Regions from separate parts of the Salipaludibacillus agaradhaerens genome, predicted to be linked through region 1. Evidence: riboswitches for the same ligand, from Rfam matches in the RefSeq annotation. Region 1 holds a riboswitch; each other region holds the start of a gene.
What was found. Region 1 has a riboswitch for lysine ahead of BK581_RS16980 (Na+/H+ antiporter NhaC family protein). Riboswitches for the same ligand answer to the same signal wherever they lie in the genome.

Region 1 (5,808 bases):
TCCTAATGTTAATCACCAGTATCCATAAAATCCCTGAAGGTGCTACTATGCGTAGAAACCAAATCCAGATAGTCCCTACTATTGAATTAGTGAGACCCGTTTCTTTAAGGGCATCTACTTTGTTCCATCCCCACCCAACAAATAGGGCAATAATAAGACCTGCAAGTGGTAACGTATACTGGTCAGTAATCGTATCTATAAGATCTAAGAATGGCAAATTAAATAACGTATACTCGCTAAGTGAACCACCTTGACTTAAAGCAGAAGGTATTCCAACCAATGTGACAACAACACCAGCTACTAAAGTCGCTTTTTTACGCTCCCAATTCATCTTTCTCATAAGGTAAGAGACGCTAACTTCCAACAGCGAAATAGCTGATGATAAGGCAGCAATGGCAACGAGGAAGAAGAAAAGTATGGCAAACATCGTGCCTCCTGTGCCCATTTGATTAAAGACTTCAGGAAGAGTAATAAAAATAAGACCTGGACCTCCAGCAGGATCTAAACCGAATGTAAACACCGCTGGGAAAATCATGACACCTGCAATGACTGCAAACAAGGTATCCAAGACGACAACTTGTCCTGCAGCACGGGGAAGACGACTTTCTGTCGGCAAGTAACTACTGTAAGTGATCATGATCCCCATCCCAAGGGAAAGAGTAAAAAATGCTTGCCCTATAGCTGAAGAATAAACATTTGGATCTTTTAATACACTCCAATCAGGAGAGAATAAAAATGACAACCCTTCTCCAGCACCATCGAGTGTTAAACTATAACCTGATAGGACTATGATAATGATAGCTAATAATGGCATGAAAATTTTATTTGAAAGTTCAATCCCTTTTTTAACACCAAAGAACACAATAGCAATAACAAACGCCATAAACAAAAACTGCCAAAAAACAGGTGCTATGTCTCCGCTAATAAATTCACCAAAGAAATCACCGAACTCACCTTCAGGTACAGCTCCGGCTGTTCCTGTTATATAACTATACAAGAAATAACTGATCCAACCAGCTATGACGCCATAAAACGATAAAATTAAAAATGATGTAAATACGCCGAGTATACCGCCTATTTTCCACACCTTTGAGGGCGTCGTTGCACTAAATGACTGCACGACGTCAGCTTGGCCTTTACGACCTATAGAAAATTCAGCTAGTAATACTGGAAGCCCTATGAGGAAAATACATAAAATATAAATTAATAAAAAGACAGCTCCCCCATTTTCCCCCGTTACGTACGAGAAACGCCAAATATTTCCTAATCCTACCGCTGAGCCAACAGCCGCAAGAATAAATCCAAGTCCACTAGCCCATCTTTCTCTCCCATTGTTCATGTTACTAACTCCTCTCTCTCTTTTACAAAGTGACTTTTATTGATACATTTACCGACTAATGGCACGAGTTTCCCCCTTAAAAATTATCAACATCTAGGTAAATGATTTAACTTACGTTATCTTATTATAGTTATCAGATAATTGAAAGTAAAGTATTTTCGGAATATTATATAAAAATCTAAAAATTGGAATTTATTTAGATAGGGTTTTCATAAATAATCACGGCCCCGATAATATATTATTTTACAGTCATAATGTATACACGCCTTTTATTTCATTATTTTGCACGCAAAAAACCGTTCCAGCCTAGACTGGAACGGAATCGTTTATCTTTTACCATTAAACGGATAATCGTAAGGTGATGATGCGTAGCAAAAAGACGGTGAGAGTAAATAAAATACCACCAACTAATAAACCTAACCATAAACTCCCTGTCACCCCTAAGGCTAAGAAAGCTAAAATGGATATAGCTCCTGTTATGAGCGCATAAGGTAATTGCGTTAATACGTGATCAATATGATGACTACCTGCACCTGTTGACGATAAAATAGTTGTATCCGAAATTGGTGAGCAGTGATCCCCGAATATTGCCCCTGCAAGAACAGCCGCCAATACTGGAAGCATTAAAGACATATCTGTGGCGGCCGCTATATCACCAGCAATAGGAAGCATAATACCGAATGTTCCCCACGACGTCCCAGTACTAAATGCCATCACACCTGCTAGGACAAATAGTAAAGCTGGCAAAAGAGCAAGTGATACATGTTCATCCACTATGCCTGCCAAAAATTGTCCAGTGCCCAACTCACCAATAATTTCTATAATCGTCCATGCAAATATGAGAATATATATTGCCGGAAGCATGGATTTAATACCGGCCCAAAGGCCGATCCCCATGTCCCTCACCGATAGACTACGAACTAACACAATCACAATTGTAATCACTAAACTAACTAGACCACCATATAATAATGAGGCTGCCACGTCTGTATTTTCAAATACCTTTAATAATGTAGCACTACCTTCTGTCCCTTCTATACCAGTGATAACCATAAAAATGCTTGTAGACATGATAAGTGCTGCAATAGGCCACAATAGGTTTCCAACATAACCTTCTTTATCATTCTTATCTAAGTTGCTATCCCCAGGGATAGGACCTTTTGTTTTATCCACTACTTCTCCAGTTGAGAGAGCTCTATTTTCATGCACGCGCATTGGGCCAAAGTCCAATTTAAAATAAGCAACTGCAAAAACTAACAAGATCGTAAAAACAGCATAAAAGTTCATTGGGCCCATGAGTAAAAAGGCTTGAAGAGAACCATACTCTGTGAAATTATGTGTTGCAAATATGCCAGCTATAATTGTAATGATGGAAGCTCCCCAACTAGAAACAGGAGAAATAACACAAATTGGTGCTGACGTCGAATCGACGATATAAGCTAATTTGGCTCTCGAAATACGATGCCTATCCGTCAAAGGCCTACTTACATTTCCCACTGTCAGGCTATTAAAGTAATCATCAATAAAGATGAGCAGACCGAGAACAGCCGATGCTATTTGAACGCTAATACGGGTTTTAAATTTTGTTAAGGCCCATTCTCCAAATGCCCGACTTCCGCCACTTATGGAAATAAGAGACGCGATCATCCCTAAAATTAAAAGAAATAAAATAATATAAAATTCCCAAGTGTTTATCCCACCATCAACATAAAAGATGTTTGTCACAATTGTTCCAACTTGCGACAATGCCTGATTAATAAATAGTTCTTCAGTTTGGTTAATCATAAGGGCACCTACAACGATCCCTACCCCTAGGGAGAATAGGACTCTTTTTGTCACGATAACCATTACTAATGCTAAAATTGGCGGTAGTAATGATAAAATACCATGTTCCATTTTTCTCTTTCCTCCTCTAAAATACCAACACAAAAAGCAGCAAGAGGTGTGTTCTTGCTGCTTCATTGAAGTCAGGAAAATCATCCTCGTCAAGGTAAAAAGTAGTCCTCCACTCCGGTCTTCCCGAAAGTGACAGTGTTGCACTTATTCAATGCAACCCCAGCTCCTTTATTTTGGACGAAATAAAATGCTTCGGCAAAATTTCCTTTCATGACCCCTCATAGCTGTCCTAGCTCTTGATCATTACTCATAAATTTCGCGCCTCTACCCCATTCTTGATGAGGTATGCTGACAGTATTTAATTATTAGACCGAGAACTATAATATCAAAATAACGGTCATAATTCAATAGTTAGTCAATGGAATCTTCTATGTCTAGCTCTTCTGGTCGCTGGATGACTGCCGGTGTCATACCACCTTCTCCACCTGTTCCACCATAAAAGTCTGGTACCTCACCAGGAATCCACACCATCGCTACAGGGATCGATGTTTTCACCACTTCTGTATCAGTAGCAAATGGAATGACCACTTTAACATCCACTTCAATGTCAACTGATACACTCATGTAAGTGTTGTTAATCCCCACATGGACAATATTCTCCTTCAATTGTGATTTCACATCCCCGATTGCTGATAATCTGACGGGCACTCTCGGCCCCAAGTGCGCCAACAATGCATTGTTAGTCGCCTGACCTAATGGAATCATATGTATAATACCGTCCTCCGAAAAGGTCGCTCCATCTCGATCTACATCAACTTCATTTGGGATACGCATATCTTGCACGCGTCCATGCTCAATATCATTTAAATAATTTTGTACTCTCTTCGTGGTTTCTTGTAAAACACGATTATAAATAACGGGATTATACTGAACAAGAATCACATTGCCTTCATCATCTTTTTCGTATTCCACAAGGTCTTCCATATCAGTATCTTCTAAAATATGTCGAGAAATGGCATCATTGATTGCCAGTGTCCCAATACGTTGCGTTTCCGTTTTAGCAATGGCTAATAATGTAGGTCGGACCCCTTTCTCAACGATTATTAACCCTTGTACCGTCAAGATAATAAAAATGATTAAAGAGATCATAAAGACATAACGAAATGGAAGAGGTCCTTTCTTTTTACGGCGCGGCCGAATGGTGCGGAGAGTTAACATGGTCATTCCCCCTTCTTTTAATATCTATGCAACAAAGGAGGATTGTACAACGAAATATATTGTAGAGTGCTGGGGGATTTATCTCAAGGCGTTAAGTTCCAGATAATAATTCTGTGTAGTATGTATGTTTGTGTCCTAATCGTTTGGATACATATTCAATATTTTATGTCTTGAGAAAATAGAATAATGCATGAGTATCTCTTAAACCGTGAAGCGTAATTTTTTAATACCTAATTTCGTCAATAACTTAGCTAATTGTTCCGACTATATTAAAGTCAACAGCAGAAATATTCAAACTTTATGGATGGGTATCTCCCCTAAATACCATACATATTAAGTATATATGATATTTAGGATATATGATATTTAAGATATTTATAGTTAACATATAATGTATAAAGAAATTAAAACGATTCCTCTTTCGAAAATTATATACTTAGTATATAATTTCATTAGAAGAATAGGAGGAATTAACCCATGATAAAGGTTAGAAACTTGAAAAAGGAATTTACACAGGGACAAGAAAGAACACACGTCTTGAAGGGCTTTGATTTGAATGTTAAAGAAGGCGAATTTGTGGCTGTAATGGGACCAAGTGGTTCTGGAAAGAGTACATTACTCCAACTTTTAGGGGGGCTTGATGTCCCTACTGAAGGAGATATAGTAATAAATCAGAGTAATTTAAGTAATATGACGGAAAAAGAAAGAACTATATTTCGTAGAAAATACCTAGGTTTTATTTTTCAAAATTACCAACTGCTCCCTACATTAAGTGTAGAGGAAAATATAGCTTTCCCTCTTCATGCAGATGGTAAAAAGAATAACCAAATTATTATAGAATTACTTGATTCTATCGGATTGAAAGAACTTGGTCCAAAGCGTGCTAATTTGCTGAGTGGCGGTCAACAACAACGAGTTGCCATAGCCAGGGCGTTAGTCAATGAACCTTCTGTTTTATTAGCCGATGAACCGACAGGAAATTTAGATAGAGGGAAAGCCGACGAAATACTCGGATTAATATCAAGATTCAATCGAGAAAATAATCAAACAATCATCATGGTAACTCATGATATTTTTGCAGCTGGGGTTGCGGATCGAATTATTCTATTTAAAGATGGCGTTATTGAGCAAGTGATTTCTAGAAAGGATGATGATTTTGCTAAATATGTGGCAAATTTCATGGCGTAATATAACACAAAATAAAAAAAGGTTTTTTATTTCCCTACTTGGGATAATCTTAGGTGTAGCTTTTGTAACATCTATGCTTATTGCAAACAAAACCACAAATGATGTTTTCGATTATTATGAAGAAATGTATGTGGCAAATGCCGATTATTGGATTCTAAGCGATGAACATTCTTACTCTGTGGATATGGTTTCGTCAGTTTTAACTAGTCCAATTATAACAGAAACCA
Region 2 (5,808 bases), 2.9 Mb from region 1:
CTATTGCAACATGAAAAGATAACAGAGTTTACAAGTATTTATGAAGATTACTTGCGGGAAGATACTTCAGACCCTTTTTGGCTCGTCAATACGAATAAGCTCATAAAGTTCTATCCAGGGGTAGATGGTTTAAAAACTGGTTATACAGAAGAAGCAAAGTATTGTCTCACAGCCAGCGCAAATAAAGATGGGATGAGAATGATTTCAGTCGTCATGGGAGCACCTGCTACAAAAGACCGTAATCGTTACATTACTGAAATGTTCGATTATGCTTACAGCCAATTTGAATTACACAATCGGTATCAACCAGAAGATATACTTGCTGAAGCAAAAATAGATAAAGGAGCGAGGAGACATGTAAACCTAGTTCCTGCAACTCCTGTCTCATTACTTATAAAAAAAGGACAATCGTTAGATGGTTTGACTGAAAAGGTGACAGTTAGTGATCATGTCAGAGCGCCGGTGAAAAAAGGAGATCAATTAGGAATTATCACTCTTCACCAAGATGGCAAAGAGGTTCTTAGTCAACCGTTAGTAGCCCAGGAAGATATAAAAGAAGCTAGTATATGGCAGCTCATGAAGCGTGCGAAAGATGCGTTGTCGGGCCGTGCTTCGTAATTCACCGAATTGTTAATGGTTTTGCCGAATCAACACTAGTTTTGTTCAAGAGCAGGAATAAAAAGTGTGAAAAGTGAAGTACTAAACGTGACTCACCAGATTCCCGGGAGGGGGAACGGAGGAGTAAGAATTTATGAGAAGGAGTGAAAGCATGAGTTTACTGATCGATTTAGAGCAAAAAGGTGACATTCTTTGTGTCAGACTCGTAGGAGAATTAGATCATCATACAGCTGTTAAGTTAAGGGACAGGGTAGACACAGCTTTGAATGAACAAGGATTAACACATGTGCTGCTTAATCTAGAAAAACTAACCTTTATGGATAGTTCTGGTTTGGGGGTTGTACTTGGTCGCTATAAAAAAGTTCAAGCGGTTAATGGGGAAATGGTGGTATGCTGCTTGTCACAGCAAGTGAGACGATTATTCGAATTATCGGGTCTATTTAAAATTGTGACGTTCACGGCCAATGAAAGGGAAGCGTTGAACAGTTTGGGGGCTGCTTCATGAGAAACCGAATGGCGTTATCCTTTACAGCTGTCAGTGCTAATGAATCATTTGCAAGAGTTTCAGTAGCTGCTTTTGTAGCCCAATTAGATCCAACAATGGATGAACTCACTGAAATAAAAACGGTTGTGAGTGAAGCCGTTACGAATGCGATTATTCATGGTTACGGGGAAAACGATGAAGGGATTGTTTATGTCGAGGTTGAGTTAGTAGACGGAACAGTCCATCTTGTAGTCCGTGATGAGGGTTTAGGTATTTCAAATTTGGAAGAGGCAAGGCAGCCATTATATACATCGAAGCCAGAACTGGAACGAAGTGGTATGGGATTTACAATTATGGAGAACTTTATGGATGACGTTTCAGTTGAATCGAGCCGATTAGAGGGCACGACTGTCACACTCGTTAAACGCCTGTCAAAACAAAATGTACTCTGTAATTGAGAGGACTCCCTATGATGAATGTAGAATTTAAAGATAATCAGAAGAAGTATTTAAAAGATGAGGAAGTAAAAAAATTGATCGCAGAAGCGCAACAAGGTAATCAAAAGGCTCGTGACCGTATCGTCAGTCACAATACGCGACTAGTTTGGTCAGTCGTACAACGTTTTTTAAATAGGGGTTATGACCAAGAGGATTTATTTCAAATTGGGTGTATTGGCTTAATTAAATCAGTAGATAAGTTTGATTTATCTTTTGATGTCAAATTTTCTACTTATGCCGTCCCTATGATTATTGGAGAAATTCAACGCTTTCTTCGAGATGACGGCACAGTAAAAGTAAGCCGATCAATTAAAGAAACAGCGAATCATATTCGCAAAATGAGTGATGAGCTAGCAAAAACGTTTGGTAGAGTACCAACTATCCAAGAAATAGCCGATAAGTTAGACATCAGCCCTGAAGAAGTTGTATTTGCTCAAGAAGCCAATCGGCAACTAGCCTCTATTCATGAAACAGTCTATGAAAATGATGGTGACCCTATTACTATCCTCGACCAAATTTCTGATGAAAATGATACGAAGTGGTTCGATAAAATAGCGTTAAAAGATGAAATTGACAGACTATCAGACCGTGAAAAGTTAATTATTTTTCTAAGGTATTATAAAGATCAAACACAATCTCAGGTAGCAGAAAGACTTGGAATCTCTCAAGTACAGGTTTCACGACTTGAAAAGAAAATTCTCATTCAATTGAAAGAACAGCTCAACGATTAAGTTGAGCTGTTTTTGTATTGAATTGTGTTTTTCACTCATACTAAACATGTCACATGTAATTATGGAAAGGAGAGATTGACTTGAGTCGTGATGAGCTGGATGAAACAAAAATTGATCATCCATTTGTTACAGATATCCACGAAAATGAGCGCCGGATAATAGAACGAGTGGGTATTGGTGAAAGCTTTGACGTAGGGATTAGAAAGATTCATGTACTCGATAAGGAAGTCCAATTTTATTTTGTTAATGGTCTTTGCGATATCGAATATATCATTGAGCTGTTAAAAGAGCTCATGTTTTTAGACGCTACAGAAAGAAAGCGAACTAATAAAGTCAGAGAGCAGATTGAAAATCGACTGACCCACGTACAAGTTGAGTATGCTGATACACTAGATACAGCTATTAAGCAAATGCTCTCGGGGCTTATATTTATTCTCATTGAAGGTGAAGCAGAAGCCATTGTCATAGATGTACGAAGTTATCCTGGACGTGGACCTGAAGAACCTGATACAGAACGAGTTGTACGGGGAAGCCGCGATGGGTATACGGAAAATATTATTGAAAATACGGCGTTAACTAGACGTCGAATTCGGGATGAAAGATTACGCAATGAAATGATGCAAGTTGGAAGAAGATCAAAGACAGATATCTGTTTATCGTATATTAAAGGGGTTGCTGACCCAGACCTTGTGAACATTGTTCGAAAAGAATTAGAAGCGATCGATATAGACGGGTTAACAATGGCAGACAAAGTGGTTGAAGAGTTCGTCGTGAAGCAAGGAATTAATCCGTTTCCGATGGTACGCTATACAGAAAGGCCTGATGTAGCAGCTACTCATTTGTTGGAAGGTCATGTTATTTTATTTGTGGATACATCCCCAAGTATCATCGTGTTTCCAGCTACTTTTTTTCATCATGTGCAGCATGCGGAAGAATATCGCCAAGCCCCTATAGTTGGCACTTTTTTTCGATGGGTACGCTTTTCAGGTATGATATTTGCGTTATTCATTTTGCCATTATGGCTATTGATGGTGCTAGAACCATCACTCATTCCTGAACAATTGCACTACATTGGGCCTGAAGAAACAACAAATGTACCTATATTTGCTCAAATGGTCTTTGCTGAATTAGGAATTGAATTATTAAGGATGGCTGCAATACATACACCTTCACCTTTAGCGACAGCTCTCGGGTTAGTAGCGGCTTTACTAATTGGTGAAATTGCCATTGAGGTGGGTTTGTTAGTCCCAGAAGTTATTTTATATGTAGCCTTTGCTGCCATTGGTATGTTCGCAACACCAAGTTATGAAATGGCGATTGCATTAAAAATTTTAAGGATAGCCGTCCTCATAGCTGTTGCATTGTTTAAAGTACCAGGCTTTGTTATTGCTACAACAGTCTTTTTCATCCTTATAGCTCGAACGAAGCCTTTAAATGCACCGTATTTGTGGCCCTTTCTGCCCTTTTATCCGAAAGCCTTTTGGGATATTTTAATCCGTCAACCAATTCCATTAAAACGACGTAGACCAAGTATCGTTAAACCAAAAGACCCGATTAAACAAAGCTAACACGCAAAGCAGTTGCATGAAGTCTTTGAGTATGATAATGTTTATAAAACTGACAAGAAAAGGTTCACCTTTTCTGAAACAGGTAGAGGTGCAATGAGGAACAGTACATTGTGGGAGCTAAGGAGGCTTTGAAAACAATGGAAAGGCCGAGTTGCCGAAGTTGGAGAATGCCTCCTTACATTCCACCAGCTGGGGTACAGTTGAACATTCTGTACACTGTCACTGCTTATAAATGTGGTGGAGCACTACCCTGAAAGCACACTGTTCTTTGCGTTGAGCTTAAGGGAAATGAATGTGTTTCATATTCATTTCTCTTTTTATTTGTTTTATATTAGTAATACGAGTGACTAAAGGAGTGGATTAATGTGGGTTTATACGGCACGAGCTATATTAATGACTTTGGACATTTAACGATAGGTGGCGTCGATGTTACTGAATTAGCAGAGTATTATGGCACTCCGTTATATATATATGATGTGAAAGACATTCGCGATCGCGCGTTAGCTTTTAAGAAAGCTTTTGAACAACAACGTGTAGATTATCAAGTAGCTTATGCAAGTAAAGCATTTAGCTGTATTGCTATGATAGAGCTAGCTGAAGAACTGGGTTTAAGTTTAGATGTCTGTTCTGGTGGGGAACTGTTTACCGCTATGAAGGCAGGTTTTCCAGCCGAGAGAATTCATTTTCATGGTAATAATAAAACGCCTGATGAGTTGGAAATGGCTTTAAAAGAAGGAATTGGGTGTATTGTTGTTGACAACTTTACAGAGCTATCTTGGCTAATGGCTATGACTGAATCTATGAAAACGCCGATGAAAGTTCTTATTCGAATTACACCGGGTGTAGAAGCACACACACATGAATATATTTCAACTGGACAGGAAGATTCCAAATTTGGATTTGATCTGAACAGTGGTCAAGCTGAAAAGGCGATTAAAATGTTACTTAATCATGAGTATCTTTACTTACAAGGTGTCCATTCACACATAGGATCACAAATTTTTCGAGCGGAAGGCTTTGAAGAAGCGGTGAAAGCAATTTACTTATCAATAGCCCGGTGGCATCAGGAAATGGGCTACTATCCAGATGTGTTAAATGTGGGGGGCGGCTTTGGTATTCGATATGGAGAGAACGACCATCCATTGCCTTTACATGTCTATGTTGACAAAATGGTAGAAACGGCGAAAAGCGAGGCAGCTAAACTGAAAATGCCAGTTCCAGAAATTTGGATTGAGCCAGGGCGGGCACTAGTCGGGGAAGCTGGTACGACACTTTACCGTATAGGTGCTAGAAAAGATATTCCCGATGTACGGACATACCTATCTGTAGACGGGGGGATGACTGATAATATTCGTCCAGCATTATATCAGGCAGAATATGAAGCTGTTTTAGCGAATAAAGCAAACGATGAAAAAACAGAACTCGTATCTATCGCAGGCAAATGCTGTGAAAGTGGCGATATGCTTATCTGGGATGTTAAGTTACCACCAGCTGTTCAAGGTGATATTCTTGCAGTTTCTTCTACAGGTGCATATGGTTATGCTATGGCCAATAATTATAACCGTATTCTTCGTCCTGCTGTGGTTTTTGTGGAAGGTGGAGAACACACATGTGTTATTGAGAGAGAGACGTTTAGTGACTTAGTGCGCCACGAGCGATCATACCGTCATCAGTGTCAACTTAAAGATGTGGATTCAACTGTAAATAAATAATATAACATTTAGATATAGTCTCATGAGTTTCATTCTAACTCAATGTAAGGTAGAATAAAGAAGTCTGACTGATTTACACAATAATGGGAGGTCTTCCAACATGAAAAAAGGCGAAATTGTATTTGAAACAGGAGAAAAAGTTGTTATTGAATTTTTTCCAGATGAAGCACCGGGCACAGTGGCTAACTTTGAAAAATT
Region 3 (5,808 bases), 3.2 Mb from region 1:
CTTCTTCATAATCAAGGTATTCTGATGTAATCGGTTCAATACCATGGGCTACTTTTACTTTCGCTTTTTCATCAACACCGCCGTTAATGGCATATAATAATCCTTTTGCTAGGTTAGCGCGGGCGCCGAAAAATTGCATTTGCTTACCGATTTCCATAGCGGATACACAACATGCGATCCCATAGTCGTCACCGTATTCTGGACGCATAATTTCGTCATTTTCGTATTGAATGGAGCTAGTGTCAATGGACATTTTTGCACAATAATGCTTGAATGCTTCTGGTAGGGCAGGAGACCAAAGGACGGTTAAGTTAGGCTCTGGTGCAGGTCCTAAATTTTTCAACGTATGAAGAAATCTATATGAGCTTTTCGTTACGAGTGGGCGACCGTCTTTTCCAATTCCAGCGATTGATTCAGTCACCCATGTAGGGTCACCACTGAATAGCTCATTATATTCAGGTGTTCTTGCAAATTTTACGAGACGTAATTTCATAACAAAGTGGTCCACAAGCTCTTGTGCCGCTTGCTCTGTTAAAACACCTGTTTCAAGATCACGTTCAATATAAATGTCAAGGAAGGTTGAGACACGCCCAAGACTCATAGCAGCACCATTTTGTTCTTTAATAGCTGCTAAGTAACCGAGATAGAGCCATTGGAAAGCTTCTGTAGCGTTTGTTGCTGGTTTAGAAATGTCAAATCCATAAATGGTACCCAGCTCTTTTAATTCGTTTAAAGCTCTCATTTGCTCTGCGAGTTCCTCGCGTAAACGAATAACGTCTTCAGACATATTAGTTGGAAGATCTGCAACTTCTTCTTTTTTAGCTTCAATAAGACGATCTACACCATATAGTGCTACTCGTCGGTAATCACCGATAATACGACCACGGCCGTAAGCATCAGGTAAACCTGTGATGATCCCAACTTTTCTAGCTAACATCATTTCCGGTGTATAGGCATCGAAAACACCTTGGTTATGTGTTTTACGGTAGTCAGTGAAAATTTTCTCAACTTCTTCATCTAATTCATAGCCGTAAGATTGAAGAGCGGCTTTAGCCATTCTTATACCACCATAAGGCTGCATAGAACGTTTAAAAGGGACATCTGTTTGTACCCCAACAACTTTCTCTTTATCTTTGTTTAAATAACCAGCTTTGTGAGATGTGATCGTGGACACGATAGACGTATCTAAGTCATAAACGCCGCCACGCTCCCGTTCTTCAGCTGTTAAAGCCATAATTTGTTTCCATAACTCGTCAGTAGCCTCTGTTGCACCCTCTAAAAAGCTTTCATCCCCCTCATAAAGTGTGTAGTTTTTCTGAATGAAATCTCGTACATTAATGTCATTTTCCCAACTGCCACCATTGAAAGCCATCCAAGCAGATTCGTTTAATTTTTCAAGTGTTTTTCCCATGATTAACGCCTCCATCTTTCATAATATCGTAAACAAAGGGTCGCTTAACTTTAGAATGATAATATTGTGAATGGATTCACATATAACTTCTATCTTAAGTATAAATTTAAAATCATTCGTGAACAAGGGGGAAATGTGACACTTTTTTGACTATATAACAGAGGTGAAATTTAACTATAACAGATTCGTAAATAGATAATTGTTATATAAATACTCTATTAAAATATAAGGTGATGACACTATGTTAAGCGATTCCAGCAATATAACAGAATGAAGTACATACTGTTATAGCGGGGGGATGAAGCAGAAAAAAATGGCATTACAAAATATGTTTTTACTGTATGATAAAACGAACCTTCAATCAGTGGGAGTTTCCGTTCTTCTCCCACTGATAAGGAACACAAACTAACGTCTTCGCGTCCTGCGAAAATGCTTATCTGTGATAAAATAGTGTTAAATTATTTCTAAATCATAAATGTAATAAGGAGACCATAAACATGTTCAAAAAATGTCTCAAATATGATCAGTCTCTTTTAACTCTTCTAATGCAGGCAGATCCAAGTGAAGCGAACGTTAAAAAGCATTTTGAAGACGGTGAATGCTACTGTATGATGCAACAGCATACAATGGTGGGTGCTTACATATTTGTCGAGCGAGATAGCGCGACGGCTGAAATAGTATGCATTGCTGTTTCAGAAGAATGGCAGGGGAGAGGGATTGGAAAACAACTCATTGCCCATGCTGTTGAGTTAACGACACAACGGGGTTATAAAGGGTTAGAAGTTGGTACGGGCAATTCGAGTATCGATCAACTGGCTTTTTATCAAAAATGTGGCTTTCGTATAACGGGTGTGGAAACAAACTTTTTCCTTGACCATTATGCGGAACCTATTTATGAAAATGGCATCCAATGTATGGATATGGTCAGACTATCTAAAGCATTAGTTTAGCATAGTTTATAATGGACCACTCCTTGTGACAAGTCTATTACATTAACTATACATTTGCTACTGACTGATAGAGTATTTAAGTGAGAAGTTCGTTTATAGAAAAAGATATTGATGAGTAGTCGGTAAAACAATTTTCTCGCCCGTGGAAGGAATATTAGGTGTAGTGCTATCAAACCATTAGGACGTTCTAACACTCATATTATAGAACCCCCATGTTCAAAAAGGTCCTTTTTGAACATGGGGGTTAATATTTATCACAGATAACCGTCCGTAAACGCCCACTGATTGAAGTTTCGTTTTATACGGCTGAAGAAAATATTTTATGCTGAATGGTTTTATAGACGAGTTGTGATTCGTCAGGTGTCAGTGGAACCATTGGTAAGCGAACTGACCCCACTTTTACGCCGCTCATTTCTAGTGCTGCTTTAACCGGTGCCGGACTTGGCGCAGAGAACATGACATTCATAATAGGCACCAATTCACGGTGTAGAGTTTGAGCATATATCGTGTCGCCATTTTCATAAGCAGTTATCATCGCTTTCATTTCATTACCAACAATATGAGAAGCGACTGAAATGACCCCATTACCACCGATAGCCATCACAGGTAGTGTTAAGCTGTCATCTCCACTGTATAATGAGAAGCTTTCTGGCGTTTTGGCGATAATCTCTGTCATGGCATCTAGGTTGCCACTTGCTTCTTTAATTGAGACGATATTTGAGATATCTGACAAACGTATGACAGTTTCAGGAAGCAAGTTTACAACGCTACGACCAGGAACATTGTAGAGCATAACGGGTAGTGCAGTAGATTCTGCAATCGCTTTGAAATGTAGGTACATACCTTCTTGATTTGGTTTATTGTAATACGGAGTAGCAAGCATGACACCATCGACTCCGGCTTCTTCTGCTAATTTGGTTAGCTCTATAGCGGCTCGCGTGCTGTTAGTTCCTGTACCTGCTATGACAGTCGCCTTACCAGAGACTGTTTCTACTGCAAACTTATATAGCTCTGCTTTTTCACGGATGGACAACGTCGGAGATTCGCCAGTCGTACCAGCTATGACAATACCATCAGAGCCGTTTGAGAGTAGGTGATTAATCAAGTCTTTTGTTGCTTGATAGTCAATGTTTCCTTCATGATCAAAAGGGGTTACCATTGCAGTTAAAATGTGTCCGAAATTCATGTACAACACCTCTATTCAAAAGTTTGTCCCCATAATGGGTGACACCAAGTTCCTGAATAGAGCTAAATCGCATGATGAACCGTATGACATACAAAAAGCACCAACGAGGGTCTCGTTGCTGCGTGGATAGATAACGGTCATCCAGCGTGAGATAGCCCTCCATATAGTTTGTGGTAAAACTATACGACAGTTCTGCATTTATTCAATAACAGACCCAACAACACTCGGTATGAGACGAATGCTGCTTCGGCAAGCTTCCCTTTCCACGACTTTCTTAAGAGCTCATCCTCTTCCAGCCATCTACTGATGAACGCTTGCACCTCTAAACTCACTTCAAAAAATTGAAGTAAATATGAACTTTGACTCAACTGTATCAGAAACTCTATCATTTTTCAATAAAATATGGGTGTTGATTATCGAAAATAACATTAATGTGACTATAGTATGAGTAAAAACGAGATGTTTAACTGACACACCAAGGGGAATGTCACAATTATAATAAGATTTGGAGGGGTTTTGATGACGATAAAAGCATTGTATTTTAATACTTCATTGAAAACAGGTGATGAAACGTCTAATACAAGTGGCTTAATTCAAGAATCGAGACAAATTTTGGAAGATGAAGGTGTGACAACAGAAGAGATACGTATTGCTGACTTTCATCTTCCTTTTGGGATGGAACCGGATATGGGTGCCGATGATGAATGGCCGAAGCTCTTTAATAAGTTAAAAGAAGCCGACATAGTTATAATTGGCACCCCGGTGTGGCAAGGAGAATTAAGCAGTATATGTAAACTTATACTGGAAAAATTAGATGCCTCTAGCGACGAGACAAATGATTATGGGCAGCCTATTTATTATAATAAAGTCGGAGGAGCTATTGTGACGGGGAATGAAGATGGCGGTAAACAGGCTGCTAAAACGATTATTTTTGTTTTACAGCATTTAGGTTTTACTATTCCTCCTAATGGGGAAGCATATTGGGTCGGAGAAGCAGGGCCAGGGCCTTCCTATTTGGAAGCGGGACAGGAAAGTGATTTTACGAAAGAAAATGTCTCAGTCATGAGTCATAACCTCGCTCATCTTGCTAAAATGTTTAAGGCAACTCCGATTCCCACAAAAGGAAATACTTAATCCCTCATCATCCATTGCAAAAGGGCGTGCCAAATAATTATTTGGACGCCCTCTCTGTATTTTGACGGTTTTATGGGCAAAATGGTTCTTTGGTAGTTACCATTCAGTAAAAATTTACTCAGAGTAACAGCAGTTCCTATTACTTATTCGTACCATCATCCTGCCTGTTTGTTTGAGGAGGAGATTCTTTACCTAACTCACGTGCTTCTTCAATTATGCCTGAATTTTCTTTATTATTTACAGTCCCTCCCCCTAGTCCTTCATTGATCATGCGATCCACATCTAAAAAATAACGATCTCTGTCTTTATAAGGAGCCATTTCTTTTTCTTGTTTATCCATCAGTCATATCTCCTAACGTGATCGGTGTTTATCATTCTCTTGAATTTTTGAGATAGTTGTTCTGTCACTTCCATCAGAAGGTTGTACAGCATCTTTTCCTTTTTGAGTATTACGTTTAGAACGTGATTTCTTACTCATGTATGTCGCCTCTTTTCTGTGTATTTATCATTAGTGTTCACGAATTATCGGACTATTATGAAATGGATTTTTACATCCGAGAGCTGTTTTTACACAAAGATTGAGTGACGGTAGAATGTTAGGTAAAATACGGACTAAGACAAAAAGATAGAAAAGGTGTTAAAGATGAAAACATACATTGTAGTAGGTGGAGGCATTCTAGGGGCCTCAACAGCCTATCATTTAGCTAAAGATGGCTATGATGTTACTTTAGTTGATCGAGAAGATAAAGGACAAGCCACTTACGCTGGAGCAGGGATTATCTGTCCTTGGCTGTCGCAGCGACGAAATCAAGTTTGGTATAGGCTAGTGAAAGCTGGCGCGAATTATTATCCGACTTTAATTAACGCGTTAAAAAATTTAGGGGAAATAAACACTGGCTACAAACAAATTGGTGCCATGGCGCTCCATCATGATGAGAAAAAATTAAATGACATTGAAAAAAGGGCTTATAAACGACGGGAAAACGCACCAGAGATTGGAGAAATTACACGTTTTTCTCACTCCGAAGCAAAACAAATGTTTCCTCCTCTTGTGGATGGTTATGGTGCTGTTCATGTAAGCGGCGGAGCTCGTGTTGACGGAAAGGATTTGCGCGATGCCTTATTAC

Region 2: another riboswitch for lysine. It lies ahead of lysA (diaminopimelate decarboxylase); the one in region 1 lies ahead of BK581_RS16980 (Na+/H+ antiporter NhaC family protein).
Region 3: another riboswitch for lysine. It lies ahead of dapA (4-hydroxy-tetrahydrodipicolinate synthase); the one in region 1 lies ahead of BK581_RS16980 (Na+/H+ antiporter NhaC family protein).

Annotation. Positions count from the first base shown of each region.
Region 1 covers NZ_KV917378.1:3,704,817-3,710,624, reverse strand. The annotation lists gene BK581_RS16985 (sodium-dependent transporter) at 1-1,339, opposite strand, end outside; gene BK581_RS16980 (Na+/H+ antiporter NhaC family protein) at 1,679-3,235, opposite strand; lysine riboswitch at 3,330-3,510, opposite strand; gene yunB (sporulation protein YunB) at 3,587-4,393, opposite strand; gene BK581_RS16970 (ABC transporter ATP-binding protein) at 4,871-5,581, shown strand; gene BK581_RS16965 (ABC transporter permease) at 5,550-5,808, shown strand, end outside.
Region 2 covers NZ_KV917378.1:823,500-829,307, reverse strand. The annotation lists gene BK581_RS03910 (D-alanyl-D-alanine carboxypeptidase family protein) at 1-618, shown strand, start outside; gene spoIIAA (anti-sigma F factor antagonist) at 770-1,123, shown strand; gene spoIIAB (anti-sigma F factor) at 1,120-1,560, shown strand; gene sigF (RNA polymerase sporulation sigma factor SigF) at 1,575-2,330, shown strand; gene BK581_RS03890 (spore germination protein) at 2,411-3,898, shown strand; lysine riboswitch at 3,974-4,154, shown strand; gene lysA (diaminopimelate decarboxylase) at 4,264-5,610, shown strand; gene BK581_RS03880 (peptidylprolyl isomerase) at 5,711-5,808, shown strand, end outside.
Region 3 covers NZ_KV917378.1:508,069-513,876, forward strand. The annotation lists gene pflB (formate C-acetyltransferase) at 1-1,372, opposite strand, end outside; gene BK581_RS02420 (GNAT family N-acetyltransferase) at 1,909-2,361, shown strand; gene dapA (4-hydroxy-tetrahydrodipicolinate synthase) at 2,660-3,547, opposite strand; lysine riboswitch at 3,692-3,880, opposite strand; gene BK581_RS02430 (flavodoxin family protein) at 4,067-4,681, shown strand; gene BK581_RS02435 (hypothetical protein) at 4,821-5,021, opposite strand; gene BK581_RS20405 (hypothetical protein) at 5,034-5,159, opposite strand; gene BK581_RS02440 (NAD(P)/FAD-dependent oxidoreductase) at 5,325-5,808, shown strand, end outside.